Arthrobacter crystallopoietes: one gene and its partner. The protein of the gene in region 2 interacts with the protein of the main gene of each other region in a pairwise test. Links are inferred from orthologs where the notes say so. Each region holds a gene or a part of one and is shown on either strand. Other genes may lie near its edges. The genes, in order: dnaE and AC20117_RS20145.

Region 1 (7,195 bases), 630 kb from region 2 along the record:
CCGCCGATGGCATAGACCTCGTCAATACCCAGCAGACGGGCCGCCGCCAGAATGGTGGGATGCGGCAGGCCGCCGAAGTCTTTCTGCGGTGGTGAGGCTAATGCGATCGAACCAACGCCGGCGGCCATCGCCGGAACGACGTTCATCACCACCGACGAAGGATAGACCGCCAGCCCGCCCGGGACGTACAGGCCCACCCGCGAAACCGGTACCCACTTGTGCGTGACCGTGGCGCCTGGGGCGATCTCCACCGTGGCATCGTCCGGCTTCTGCGCGTCGGCAAAGACGCGAGCCCTCGCGATGGACTCTTCCAGAGCGGCACGGACCGCCGGATCAAGTGCCTCCAGCGCGCGGACCAGTTCTTCCTGCGGCACGAGGGGGTGCTGCTGTTGCACGCCGTCAAACCGCGATGCCAGTTCGGCCAGCGCCGCGAACCCGTCGCCTCGCACCTTGTTGATAATCTCCTCGACCGCATGCGAGGCGACGTCAAAGGTCGTCTCTGCCCGGGGCATGGCGGCCTTCAGCTCTGCGGTATTCAAATGGCGCCCGCGCAGGTCCAAGAGGGGAAACTGGGAAAAGGATTCAAGGTTCGAAGCAGGATTCACGTTTCCATTCTACTGAGCCCGGCCCAGTCGTTTCCTGCCAGGGGCCATGGTTGAGGAGCAGGCAGGAAATTTAGCACAACTTAACACAATGCCCCACGCCGCCCGATGCCGAATACGCTGAACGTTAATGGGTCAGGCTGTCTTCTGTCCCCACCGAATAGTTCTGGAGAAACATTGTTGTGAGTGCCGAATCCGTAGCAGCACAGTCTGTCACGCCCGCCGGGCAACTGCTGGGAACCACCTTCCGGGAGGTCTTCCGGCGGCATGCTGCCGGAGTGGCGATTCTCACCGTTGAGTACGAGGGCAAGCCTTTTGGCTTCACGGCGACCTCGGTGGCGTCCCTGTCGGCGGAGCCACCGCGCTTCACCTTCAACATGGCCCGCTCCAGCTCGTCCTGGCCCGCCGTCGCGAACTCGAACTATATTGGCGTCCACATCCTCGGCCAGGACAACCGCGGGCTCGCCGACCGTTTCGCCCGTACGAAAGACCGCTTCAGCGGAGATCATTGGGAAGCAGGTCCCTACGGGGTGCCTCTCCTGAAGGATGTCCATGCCTATCTGGTCGGCAAGATCCAAATGCGCGTGTCCTTCGAAAACAACGCTGTGGTGATCGTCGAGGTAGTGGAAGGCTCGCTCGGCGACGAAGCGACGCCGCTACTGTACCACAGCGGCTCCTACGTTCGCCCGAGTCCGCTCGAATACCAGATCTAAATCCCCGGAGCCGCTAGACGTCGAGGCAGGCTGGACCCAGCAGCACCTTAAGATCACCAAAGAGCGACGGCGTGGGGTTGACCCGGAGATCGACGCCAAGCTTCATCACTTCAACTTTCCGTGAGCTGTTCAGCCGCACCTGGACTTCGGTGGTTCCCGGGTGTGTCCGCAGCACGTCGCCAAGGGACGAAACCACCGTCTCGGTCGCCTTGAAACTGGCCATGGAAATTACCACCGGCCCGGAATGGCCATCGCTGAGGTCAGGAACGGTCAGCTCCTGGGCATTCAGCGTTACTGCGCCGTCGTCACGGCGCTGCAACCGGCCGCGGACGACGACGATCAGGTCTTCCGCCAGGATGGTCGAGATCGGTCCGTACACCTGACCGAAGAACATCACTTCCATGGAGCCGCCGAGGTCTTCCACCTCGGCACGGGCGTAGGCGTTGCCGCTGTTCTTGGCGATCCGGCGCTGCAAGGAGGTGATCATTCCGGCAATAGTGACGATGGCACCGTCCGCGGGACCGTCTTCGCCGATGACTGAGGTAATGGTCAGGTCCGCATGCTGGCTCAGCAGACCTTCCAAGCCCTGAAGCGGATGGTCCGAGACATACAGGCCGAGCATGTCGCGCTCGAACGCCAGTTTGTCCTTCTTGTCCCATTCAGGCAGATCCGGAACTTCCACGGCCAGTCCGCCGGAGGTTTCACCGCCGTCGTCAAACGCACTGAAGAGGTCGAACTGGTTGGCTGCCTCGTTGCGCTTGAGCACAATGACGGAGTCAACCGCTTCTTCATGGATCATGGCCAGGGCGCGGCGCGGATCGCCGAGCGAGTCGAACGCGCCGGCCTTGATCAGTGATTCGATGGTCCGCTTGTTGCAGACAACCGCGGGAACCTTCTGTAGGAAATCGCTGAACGAGCTGAAGTGCCCCTTCTCCTCGCGGGCGGCGACCATGGCATGGACCACGTTGGCGCCAACGTTGCGGATGGCGCCCATGCCGAACCGGATGTCCTTGCCCACCGGGGTGAAGTTCACACTGGATTCGTTGACGTCCGGCGGAAGCACCGTAATGCCCATGTGCCGGCATTCGTTAAGGTACATGGCCAGCTTGTCCTTGTCGTCACCGACGGAGGTCAGCAGCGCAGCCATGTATTCGCCCGGATAATGCGCCTTGAGGTACGCCGTCCAATAGGACACGACGCCGTACGCGGCCGAGTGTGCCTTGTTGAACGCGTAGTCCGAGAACGGGAGCAGGATATCCCACAGCGTCTTGATGGCTGCGGCGGAATAGCCGTTGTCCTGCATGCCCTTTTCGAAGCCGGCGTACTGCTTGTCCAGCTCCGACTTCTTCTTCTTGCCCATGGCACGCCGCAGAATATCTGCCTGGCCGAGCGAGTACCCGGCCAGTTTCTGCGCGATCGCCATAACCTGTTCCTGATAGACGATCAGGCCGTAGGTGCCGCCTAGAATTTCGGCCAGCGGCTCCTCAAGCTCCGGGTGGATAGGAGTGATCTCCTGCAGCCCGTTCTTGCGCAGCGCGTAGTTATTGTGCGCGTTAGCGCCCATCGGCCCGGGGCGGTACAGCGCAAGCACCGCGGAAATGTCTTCGAAGTTATCCGGCCGCATGAGCTTCAGCAGGGACCGCATCGGGCCGCCGTCGAGCTGGAAGACTCCCAGAGTGTCGCCGCGTGCCAGCAGGGCGTAAGAGTCCGGATCATCCAGTGTCAGGTCCTCAAGCACCAGCTCGAAGTCCCGGTTCATCTGGATGTTTTCCAGCGCGTCCGTGATGATCGTCAGGTTCCGCAGACCGAGGAAGTCCATCTTGATCAGGCCAAGGCCCTCACAAGTCGGATAGTCGAACTGCGTGATGACCTGGCCGTCCTGCTCACGGCGCATGATCGGAATGATATCGATCAGCGGATCCGAGGACATGATCACACCGGCCGCGTGGACACCCCACTGCCGCTTCAGGCCCTCGAGCCCGAGCGCCGTTTCGAAGACCTTGGCTGAATCCGGATCCGACTTGAGCAGTTCCCGCAGCTCTTCGGCCTCGCTGTAGCGCTTGGCCTCCGGATTGTGCACGTCCTGCAGCGAAATGCCCTTGCCCATGACGTCCGGCGGCATCGCCTTGGTCAGCCGCTCTCCCGTCGAGAAGGGGTAACCCATGACGCGCGAGGAGTCCTTCAGCGCCTGCTTGCCCTTGATGGTGCCGTACGTGACAATCATGGCCACCCGCTCGTCACCGTACTTCTCGGTGACATACCTGATGACCTCCGAGCGGCGCCGATCATCGAAGTCGACGTCGAAGTCAGGCATGGACACACGGTCCGGGTTGAGGAACCGTTCGAAGATCAGACCGTGCTTGAGCGGATCCAGGTCCGTGATGCGCATGGCGTAGGCCGCCATTGAACCGGCACCCGAACCACGGCCCGGTCCTACGCGAATGCCGTTATTCTTGGCCCAGTTGATGAAGTCGGCCACGACCAGGAAGTACCCGGGGAAGCCCATCTGGGAGATGACGCCGACTTCGTAGTCCGCTTGCTTGCGGACGTCGTCGGGAATACCCGCCGGGTAGCGGTAATGAAGGCCTTTTTCGACCTCCTTGATGAACCAGGACTCCTCGTTCTCCCCTTCCGGAACGGGGTACCGCGGCATGTAGTTGGCCTGGGTGTTGAACTCGACGTTGCACCGTTCGGCGATCAGCAGGGTGTTGTCGCAGGCCTCCGGATAGTCGCGGAAAATGGCCCGCATCTCAGCCGGAGATTTCAGATAGAACTCATCGGCGTCGAACTTGAAGCGCTTGGGATCGGCCATCGTCGAGCCGGACTGGACGCAGAGCAGTGCCGCGTGGGCCTTCGCGTCCTCGGCATGTGTGTAGTGCAGATCGTTGGTTGCCACCAACGGCAGCTGCAGCTCGCGGGCCAGCTTGAGCAGATCCGCCTGGACATTGCGCTCGATGTCGAGGCCGTGGTCCATCAGTTCGCAGTAAAAGTTCTCCGGCCCCAGGATGTCCCGGAAATCCGAGGCGGCCTGCATCGCTTCCTTGTAGAGCCCCAGCCGCAGCTTCGTCTGCACCTCGCCCGATGGGCAGCCGGTGGTGGTGATCAGGCCCTTGCCGTAGGTCTGCAGCAGATCCCGGTCCATGCGGGGCTTGTACAGGTACCCCTCCAGCGACGCCAGGGACGACATGCGGAACAGATTGTGCATGCCCTCGGTCGTCTCGGCCCACATCGTCATATGCGTGTATGCACCGGCGCCCGAGACGTCGCCGCGGCCGCCGTCGCCCCAGCGGACACGGGTCTTGTCCGACCTCGCCGTGCCGGGCGTCAAATAGGCTTCCACCCCGACGATCGGCTTAATGCCGGCGTTGTTGGCCTTGTTCCAGAAATCGAAGGCGCCAAAGACAAAACCGTGGTCCGTGGTGGCCACGGAGTCCATGCCGAGTTCATGGGCATGTTCGAAGAGGTCCGTCAGGCGGGCTGCGCCGTCGAGCATGGAGTACTCGGTGTGGTTGTGGAGATGTACAAACGAATCAGTACCGGAAATCGAGCTAGTCACAGTTGCCACCACTTCATTCTAGGCGGGCACGTTTCATGCCGCGGTCCCGCCGTCGTACAGATCAGACCCGGTGTTCGGCCAGTGCTTCCAGTGCATAGGCCAGATCCTGGGGATATTCGCTTTCGTACTCCACCCATTTTCCGCTGACCGGATGGTCGAAACCGAGTTTCTTGGCGTGGAGCCATTGTCTGGTCAGGCCGAGTTCGGCCGCGAGCTTCGGGTCCGCCCCGTAAGTCAGGTCCCCGGCGCACGGGTGGCGGAGAGCGGCGAAATGAACGCGGATCTGGTGCGTCCGCCCCGTCTCCAGATGAACTTCGACCAACGACGCCTTTCCGAACGCTTCAATCACCTTGTAATGGGTGACTGAGTTCCGCCCGTCCTCCACGACGGCGAAGCGCCAGTCGTAGCCCGGGTGCCTGCCGATGGGTGCGTCGATAGTTCCTTCGAGCGGATCCGGCAGGCCCTGTACCAGTGCGTGATAAACCTTATCGACCGTACGTTCCTTGAAAGCCCGCTTGAGCAGCGTGTACGCGTGCTCGGTCTTTGCCACGACCATGACGCCTGACGTGCCGACATCGAGCCGGTGCACAATGCCCGCACGCTCCGCCGCCCCGGACGTGGAAATTCTATATCCCAGTGCGGCCAGGGCACCCACCACGGTGGGGCCGACCCAGCCTGGCGAGGGGTGGGCAGCCACTCCAACAGGCTTGTCAATCACGACGAAGTCATCATCGTCACCGAGAACCTTCAAATCTTCCACCTCTTCGACGACGATCTCCAACGGATCCCGCTCTTCGGGTCTGCGGATTTCAAGTTCTCCCGCATTCGGCAACCGGTCTGATTTGCCCAGGATCTTGCCGTTAAGCCTGACATGGCCCGCGGTGCACAACGTCGCGGCCGCCGAACGCGATATGTCCAGCAGGCCGGCAATAGCAGCGTCGGCGCGTTTGCCCGCCGTCTCCGGGTCAAGCGAGAACTGGTAAAGCTGATCAGGCACCGTGCTGCTCCGGGCTGCGGTCTTTCGGCGGCTGTTTACCGGACGGTACGCGTTCGCCGTCGATACCAATGCCCATGAAGGTCAGAATGCACCAGAGTATTACGCCGCCGACCACGGCACAGTCCGCAATATTGAAAATGGCGAAATTGGGGAACGCGATGAAATCCACCACATGGCCGACGCCGAAAGACGGTTCCCGGAAGAGCCTGTCCGTCAGGTTGCCCAGCGCACCGCCCAGAAGTAGGCCGAGGGCGATGGACCACCAGGCGGATCGGACCTTGCGTGCGTAGAAAATGATGGCACCGGAAACCAGGACCATCACGATCGTAAAGACCCAGGTGTAGTCCTGGCCGATCGAAAACGCCGCACCCGAATTTCGGATGAAGTGCCAGTGCAGCAGCGGGGGCAGCACCGGAATGATATCGCCCTCCGTCATGGTGCTGACGACCCACCATTTGGTCAGCTGATCGAAGAGGTACGCAAACGCGGCGCAGCCTGCCAGGATCAGGACAAAACCAGCGGTGCGCCGGCTGCGGACACCGGTGGGTTGGCGTTCGATGCTGCTGTCCGCGGGCTGGTCCCCGGAAGATGGTTCAGACATGATTCTTTTCTAACGGCAATAACGGATGGCGGCACGGAACACGGCTAGAGAAATGGCCGGTGTCAGGGAATTCCCGGCACCGGCCATCCTTGCCCTTGAACAAAGGGCTCAAAACTGGGTCAAGCTGAGGACTCTAGCTCTCCTTGATGTCCGGAGTCGCAAAGGAGCCACGGGCTTCCAGATCGCGCAGCTGGCCTTCGATGTAGGCCTTGAGTCGTGAACGGTAGTCCCGTTCGAAGCCGCGCAGCTGCTCGAGCTTGCGCTCCAGTACAGCCTTCTGCTGCTCCAGGGAGCCCAGCGTTTTGCGGCTCTTCTCCTGTGCATCGTTGACGAGGGTGCTCGCTTCCATCTGAGCTTCGGCAATGATCTTGTCGCGCTGCTCGACGCCGGCGTTGACATATTCGTCGTGAAGCTTCTGCGCCATGGCCAGAACACCCGCGGCGGACTCGGCAGTGGCAGTGTGGCCGCCACCGGCTGCTGGAGCGGCGGGAGCCGGAGCACTGACGACCGGAGCGGCCGCCGTAGCGGGAACAGCCGCTGCAGGCTTCTCGCGCTTAGGCTCTTCCTTGACCTCCTCCTGCGGCTCCTCTTCCTTGGCCGGCTCGGCCTTCGGAGCGGCTGCAACAGGGGCCGGGACGTTACCAGCGGATGACTGGCCCGAGGTGGCTTCGCCGAGCTTCTTGCGGAGCTCGTCGTTTTCCTGGTTCAGCCTGCGCAGTTCTACGA
Region 2 (6,084 bases):
CAACAGCCAGGCCGCACCGCCGGGCTGGCTTGCTGGAGCGTTTCGACGCTTCGCTGCCCTTCACTCTCACCGGAGGCCAGCAGGAAGTCGGAGCCACCATTGCCGCGGAGCTCGCGGAGAACCACCCGATGAACCGGCTGCTGCAGGGCGAAGTGGGATCCGGCAAGACACTCGTTGCCCTGCGTGCCATGCTCCAGGTCATCGACGCCGGCGGCCAAGCCGTCCTGATGGCGCCAACGGAGGTGCTGGCAGGCCAGCACTACGAATCGATCCGGCGGATGCTGGGGCCGCTGGCCGAGGGCGGCATGCTTGGCGGCGATGAAAACGGCACTAGGGTCGTGCTGTTGACTGGTTCCGTGGTAGGAGCCGCCCGCCGCAGCGTCCTGCGGGATATCAACAGCAACGAGGCTGGCATCGTCATCGGCACCCACGCCCTGCTTTCGAAAGAGGTTGAGTATTACGATCTGGGCCTGATCGTCGTGGATGAGCAGCACCGCTTCGGCGTCGAGCAGCGCGACCAGTTGCGTGCACAGGCCATCAAGCCGCCGCACCTGCTGGTCATGACCGCCACACCGATCCCGCGCACCGTAGCCATGACCGTTTTCGGCGATTTGGAAACATCGGTACTGCGGGAACTGCCGGCCGGACGCGCCCCGATCCGTACCCATCTCGTGGGACTGGTGGAGAACCCTGGGTGGGCGGAACGGATCTGGGCCAGGGCGCGCGAAGAGGTCGACGCCGGCAGGCAGGTGTACGTGGTCTGTCCCAAGATCGGTGACGACGAAGGCGAGGATCCGGCGAGTTTTGAGCCGACTGCCGATGCCGGAGAGGAAAGCCGTCCGCTGGCTTCCGTCCAACGGATTGCCGAGTTCCTCGGGGAGCTGCCGGTCTTGTCCGGAGTGCGCATAGGTGTGCTTCACGGCAGGCTGGACTCGACGGAAAAGAATGCCACCATGGCCGCTTTCACCGAGGGGCAGCTGGACCTCCTCGTGTCTACCACCGTCATCGAAGTCGGTGTGGACGTGCCGAATGCCACGATGATGGTGATCCTTGATGCAGACCGGTTCGGCATTTCCCAGCTTCACCAGCTGCGGGGACGGGTGGGCCGCGGCTCGCTGCTGGGCACATGCCTGCTGGTCACAAGCCTGGAGCCGGGCCACCCCAGCCGGGAGCGGCTGCAAGCAGTGGAAGCGACCACTGACGGATTCCGGCTGGCCCAGGACGACCTGAAACTGCGGCGCGAAGGCGACATTCTGGGATCCTCCCAGTCCGGTGGCAAGTCCACGCTGAAGCTGCTGCGCGTCATCAAGGACGAAGCCGTGATCGAACAGGCCCGCAACGACGCCGCGGCGATTATCGAACACGACGCGCAGCTGGGGGACTACCCGGAGTTGGCCCAGGCCATCGAGCTGTATCTCAACCCGGAGAAAGAGGCATTCCTTGAGCGGGGGTAAACAGTGAGCCGGGTGGTGGCCGGGGCCGCCGGCGGCATGACGCTGGCCAATGTGCCGGGCACCGCCACGAGGCCGACGACGGATCGGGTCAAGGAAGCCTTGTTCTCACGGCTCGAGTCGTACGACGTCATCCATGACGCCGTCGTTCTGGACCTCTTTGCGGGGTCGGGTGCCTTGGGGGCCGAATGCGCCAGCAGGGGAGCAGCCCGCGTTGAGCTGGTCGAGCTGGCGGAGAAGGCCGCGGCCGTGTGCCGGCGCAACGCCGAGATGATCAATTCCGTGCTGCGCCGCGCCGTGGTGCAGGTCCACCGCACCGGTGCCGAGGGGTACCTCGCCCGGCTGCAGGAGGGCCGGCATTACAACCTGGTGCTGATCGATCCGCCGTATCCGCTCGCCGAAGACAAGCTGGCGGAGATCCTGGCCCTGCTGGAGCCGTTCCTGGCCGAGGGGTCGGTGGTCGTCGTCGAACGCTCCTCACGTTCGCCGGAACCATGTTGGCCGGCCGGGCTGGAGTGTTTTTCCGGCCGCAAATACGGTGAGACGCAGTTGTGGTTCGCGGAACCGGTCCTAAGCCAGCACGAATGACTCCAGCTCGGCGCCTGTGAGCACCCGCGCAGGATGTGGACCGGCGGCCAGCAGGGACTGCGTCCAGTCCTCCGGCCACGGATCCAGTCTCGCAGCGAGCACCAGGTTGCCGGCATAGCGGCTCGTGAACATGCCCGCTTCGCCCAGCACTGCCACCGCCGGCGTACAGTCCGATAGCTCCTTGATCTGACGCTTGGCAAAGGTCAGCGGAGGGTCGTCACCCACGTTGACCAGCAGCACTCCGCCGGGCGCCAGCAGTTTGAGCAGCTCGCTGTAGAAACCGCCCGTGGCCAAATGCTCCGGGGCATCTTCGCCGGCGAAGACATCGAGAACAACGACGTCGAACTCGCCGTCGATATCGCCGAAGGTCAGTTCCTGGCGGGCATCCCCGATATAAACTGTCAGATCGGTTCCCTCGGGCAGCGGCAGTTGGTCGATGACGTAGTCCAGCAGCTCCCGTTCCAATTCCACGGCATGCTGCTCGGAGCCCGGCCTGGTGGCCTGGAGGTAGCGCGCCAGCGTGAGTGCGCCGGCGCCCAGATGCAAGGAGCGCAGAGGCTGCCCTGGTTCGCCGGCAAGATCCACAACGTTGGCAATCCGGCGCAGATACTCGTAGAAGACATGCTCCGGGTGCTTCAGATCGACATGTGACTGTTCGGCTCCGCCGATACTCAGGATGTACGCTCCCGGCACCCTGGTGTCCGGGTCGATGGAGGCATGCAGGCCGCTGCCGCGAAGGAACCGGTTCGGCACCGTTAGAGCCTGTCCTTCAAGGTGGCGATCCGCGACGCCGCTTCCTCCAGCACATCCACACGTTTGCAGAAGGCGAAGCGCAGCAGCGACTTGGTCCGTTCCGCACCTTCCGGGTGGCAGAACACCGGAACCGGTATGGCTGCCACACCGACCAGCTCGGGGAGCCGGCGGGCCAATGCTGTTGCATCGGTAACGCCCAGCGGCGCCGCGTCCACATTGATGAAGTAGGTACCCTGCGGCGTGAAGACGTCCATGCCCGCCGCCCGCAAGCCTTCGCTCAGGATGTCCCGCTTGCGCTGCAGCGTGTTCGCTAAGTCTTCGTAGAACGATCCGTCCAGCGCGAGGCCGGCCGCCACGGCCGCCTGGAAGGGGGTGCCGGAGGAATAACTGAGAAATTGCTTGACGGTCCGCGCCGCCGCCACCAGCTCGGCCGGTCCACTCATCCAGCCGATTTTCCATCCGGTGAGCGAGAACGTTTTGCCAGCGGAGGAAATGGTCAGGGTGCGCTCCGATGCGCCGGGCAGCGTGGCCACGGGTATGTGGGCTACCCCGAAGGTGAGGTGTTCGTAGACCTCATCCGTGATGATGATGGCATCGTGTCGGTTGGCCAGCTCCACGATGCGCGTGAGCGCCTCCCGGGTGAAGACACTGCCCATCGGATTGTGCGGGTTGTTGACCAGGATGACGCGGGTCCGGTCGGAAAAAGCAGCCTCAAGCGCGGCCAGGTCCGGCTGGAACTCGGGCGCCAGCAACGGTGCGGTGACGTGGGTAGCGCCGCTGAGCGCGATCACAGCGCCGTACGAGTCGTAGAACGGTTCGAAGGTCAGAACCTCGTCGCCGGGGCCGGTCAAGGCCAGCAGGGCGGCGGCCAAGGCTTCCGTAGCCCCGGTGGTCACGATGATTTCCGTCTCCGGGTCCGGCGTCAGTCCATAGAAACGCCGTTGATGGTCGGAGATCGCTTCGCGCAGCGCGGGGATTCCCTTGCCCGGTGCATACTGGTTTGCGCCCGCCGAGATTGCGTCACGGGCAGCCTCCCGCATCAGGTCGGGACCGTCCTCGTCCGGGAACCCCTGGCCAAGGTTGATCGCGCCGGTTCGAACGGCCAGCGTGGTGATCTCCTCGAAGATGGTCACACCCAAATGACCGTCCGCACCGAGGAGGTTGGCGCCTTCGGCCGTGCGTAGCCACGGTGCACGGCTCCCGGAGGGGGATCCTTGGGCCAGGTTTTCGTCCGTTCTGCTCATGTCTCCCAGTAATATCACTACAACCGCGGGCTCACGTGGTGTGACTTGTGCAGTGAATGGATTAGATTCATAGATATGCGCCGAGCCGTCTGCCCTGGATCCTATGACCCCCTGCACAACGGGCACGTGGAAATCATTGCCCGTGCCGCCAGCATGTACGACGAAGTGATCGTCGCCGTCTCCACCAACTATGCGAAGAAATACAGGTTCTCCTTGGACGTGCGCCTGGACATGGCCCGCCAGACCCTGTCGTACCTGCGCGGGATCACCGTGGAGCCGATGGGCGACGGCCTGCTGGCGGAATTTTGCCGCAGCCATGGTGCAGGTGTCATCATCAAAGGGTTGCGTTCCACGCAGGATTACCAGTACGAACTGCCCATGGCCCGGATGAACCGTCATCTTACTGGCGTTGAAACGGTGTTCCTGCCGGCGGAGAACAATTACACTCACCTCTCATCCACTTTGATCAAGGAAGTGGCGGCGCTCGGCGGTGACATCGCGGACTTCGTACCGAAGGCCGTGCTGCAACGTTTCCAGCAGGGCGAACAAGGACAATAGTCCGGCGGAGCGTCCATTTGAGAGTATGGGCATCTTCGCGCTAAGATAATACGTCGGTCTATGTTCTATAGGAGTTCTCATCGTTGTGATCATGAATCATGATCAAAATTCGCCCCTGGCCATTTCGGTCAAGGATCTCGGGCGCAGCCCGGGTACTATGCGGACCCTGAACGAGCATGTACCTGCACCGGATCAGTTCGGTGCAGCACTCATTGGCGTGCAGGAAGGCTCTGATATGGAGCTGGATCTGCGGCTTGAGTCCGTACACGAAGGTATTCTGGTTTCCGGCACTGCCACCGTTGATGTAACGGGGGAGTGCGGGCGCTGCCTGGATGCAATCGAGTATGATCTCTCCGTCAGGGTGCAGGAACTCTTCTACTACGAGGGCTTCGATCCGCAGGATCAGGGCCCGGATGATGAAGAGGCTGAAGAGCAGCGGCGGGTAGAGCGCGATTCAATCGATCTCGAACCGGTGTTGCGGGACGCAGTGGTAACCGCCCTGCCGTTCCAGCCGGTGTGCCGGGAAGACTGTAAAGGCCTTTGTCCTGAATGCGGGATGCGCCTTGAAGAGGATCCGGGCCACCAACATGAGGTTTTGGATCCTCGCTGGGCAGCCCTCGCCGGGTTGGCTGGCACAGCTGCCGATGAGGCAGCAACACGTACAGAGTCAGACGAGAGAGAAGAGAGTTAGTCGTGGCTGTTCCCAAGCGGAAAATGTCCCGCTCGAATACGCGCGCACGCCGGTCCCAGTGGAAGGCAACTGCGCCCAACCTGGTCAAGACCGTTGAGAACGGCCGTGTCACCTACAGCCTGCCTCACCAGGCCAAGGTCGTCACCGACTCGGCAGGCACCGCGCTGTTCCTTGAGTACAAGGGCCGCAAGGTAGCCGACGTTTAATAGCGTCCGCATGCCTTCAACTGAAGAGCTTTTGAAGCGTCTCGGCGTCGAAATCGACGCCGAGACGCTTCGTCTTGCTCTGACACATCGCTCCTACGCGTATGAACACGGCGGCCTGCCGACCAATGAGCGCCTCGAATTCCTGGGCGACTCCATTCTCGGCTTCTCCGTTACTGATGCGCTCTACCGCGACAATCCCACCCTTCCCGAGGGCGAGCTGGCAAAACGCCGTTCCGCCGTCGTCAGCACCCGTGCGCTGGCAGGGGTTGCCCGCGACCTGGATCTGGGCCAGTACATTCTGCTCGGCCAGGGCGAAAAGCTGACCAACGGCGCCGATAAGTCTTCCATTCTGGCGGACACCGTCGAAGCGCTGATCGGCGCTACCTACCTCGTCAACGGCATCGAAACCGCGCGCGGAATGGTCATGCGCCTCATTTCCCCTCTGCTGGCGGATGCCGAGGCACTAGGCGCGGGTACTGACTGGAAAACGAGCATCCAGGAACTGGCCGCCGCCCGCAAGATGGGCGGCGTCGAATATGCCGTCCAGGGCTCGGGACCGGACCACGCCAGGACGTTCGTGGCCACGCTGCGCA

The links.
Region 1: the proteins of AC20117_RS20145 (region 2) and dnaE interact in binary tests that used the Escherichia coli proteins (3 or more experiments, as listed by UniProt). The link is inferred for Arthrobacter crystallopoietes from one-to-one orthologs.

The regions. Positions count from the first base shown.
Region 1 is NZ_CP018863.1:3,744,238-3,751,432, reverse strand. Bases 1,129-5,185 are described here. They hold dnaE (DNA polymerase III subunit alpha), read right to left. Parts: upstream 4,809-5,185; coding sequence 1,329-4,808; downstream 1,129-1,328. Other genes in these bases: AC20117_RS17295 (RluA family pseudouridine synthase), read right to left, coding at 4,933-5,185; AC20117_RS17305 (flavin reductase family protein), read left to right, coding at 1,129-1,315. In the rest of the region: hisD (histidinol dehydrogenase), read right to left, coding at 1-605; more of AC20117_RS17305, read left to right, coding at 785-1,128; more of AC20117_RS17295, read right to left, coding at 5,186-5,868; lspA (signal peptidase II), read right to left, coding at 5,861-6,469; AC20117_RS17285 (DivIVA domain-containing protein), read right to left, coding at 6,603-7,195. UniProt on the Escherichia coli protein: DNA polymerase III is a complex, multichain enzyme responsible for most of the replicative synthesis in bacteria. This DNA polymerase also exhibits 3' to 5' exonuclease activity. The alpha chain is the DNA polymerase catalytic subunit.
Region 2 is NZ_CP018863.1:4,377,611-4,383,694, reverse strand. The notes cover bases 1,916-4,861. They hold AC20117_RS20145 (aminotransferase class I/II-fold pyridoxal phosphate-dependent enzyme), read right to left. Parts: upstream 4,037-4,861; coding sequence 2,795-4,036; downstream 1,916-2,794. Other genes in these bases: AC20117_RS20135 (YceD family protein), read left to right, coding at 4,710-4,861; coaD (pantetheine-phosphate adenylyltransferase), read left to right, coding at 4,112-4,594; AC20117_RS20150 (spermidine synthase), read right to left, coding at 2,022-2,792; rsmD (16S rRNA (guanine(966)-N(2))-methyltransferase RsmD), read left to right, coding at 1,916-2,039. Outside these bases: AC20117_RS20160 (ATP-dependent DNA helicase RecG), read left to right, coding at 1-1,454; more of rsmD, read left to right, coding at 1,458-1,915; more of AC20117_RS20135, read left to right, coding at 4,862-5,285; rpmF (50S ribosomal protein L32), read left to right, coding at 5,288-5,491; rnc (ribonuclease III), read left to right, coding at 5,502-6,084. UniProt on the Escherichia coli protein: Shows aminotransferase activity with methionine and histidine as substrates, and to a lesser extent also with phenylalanine.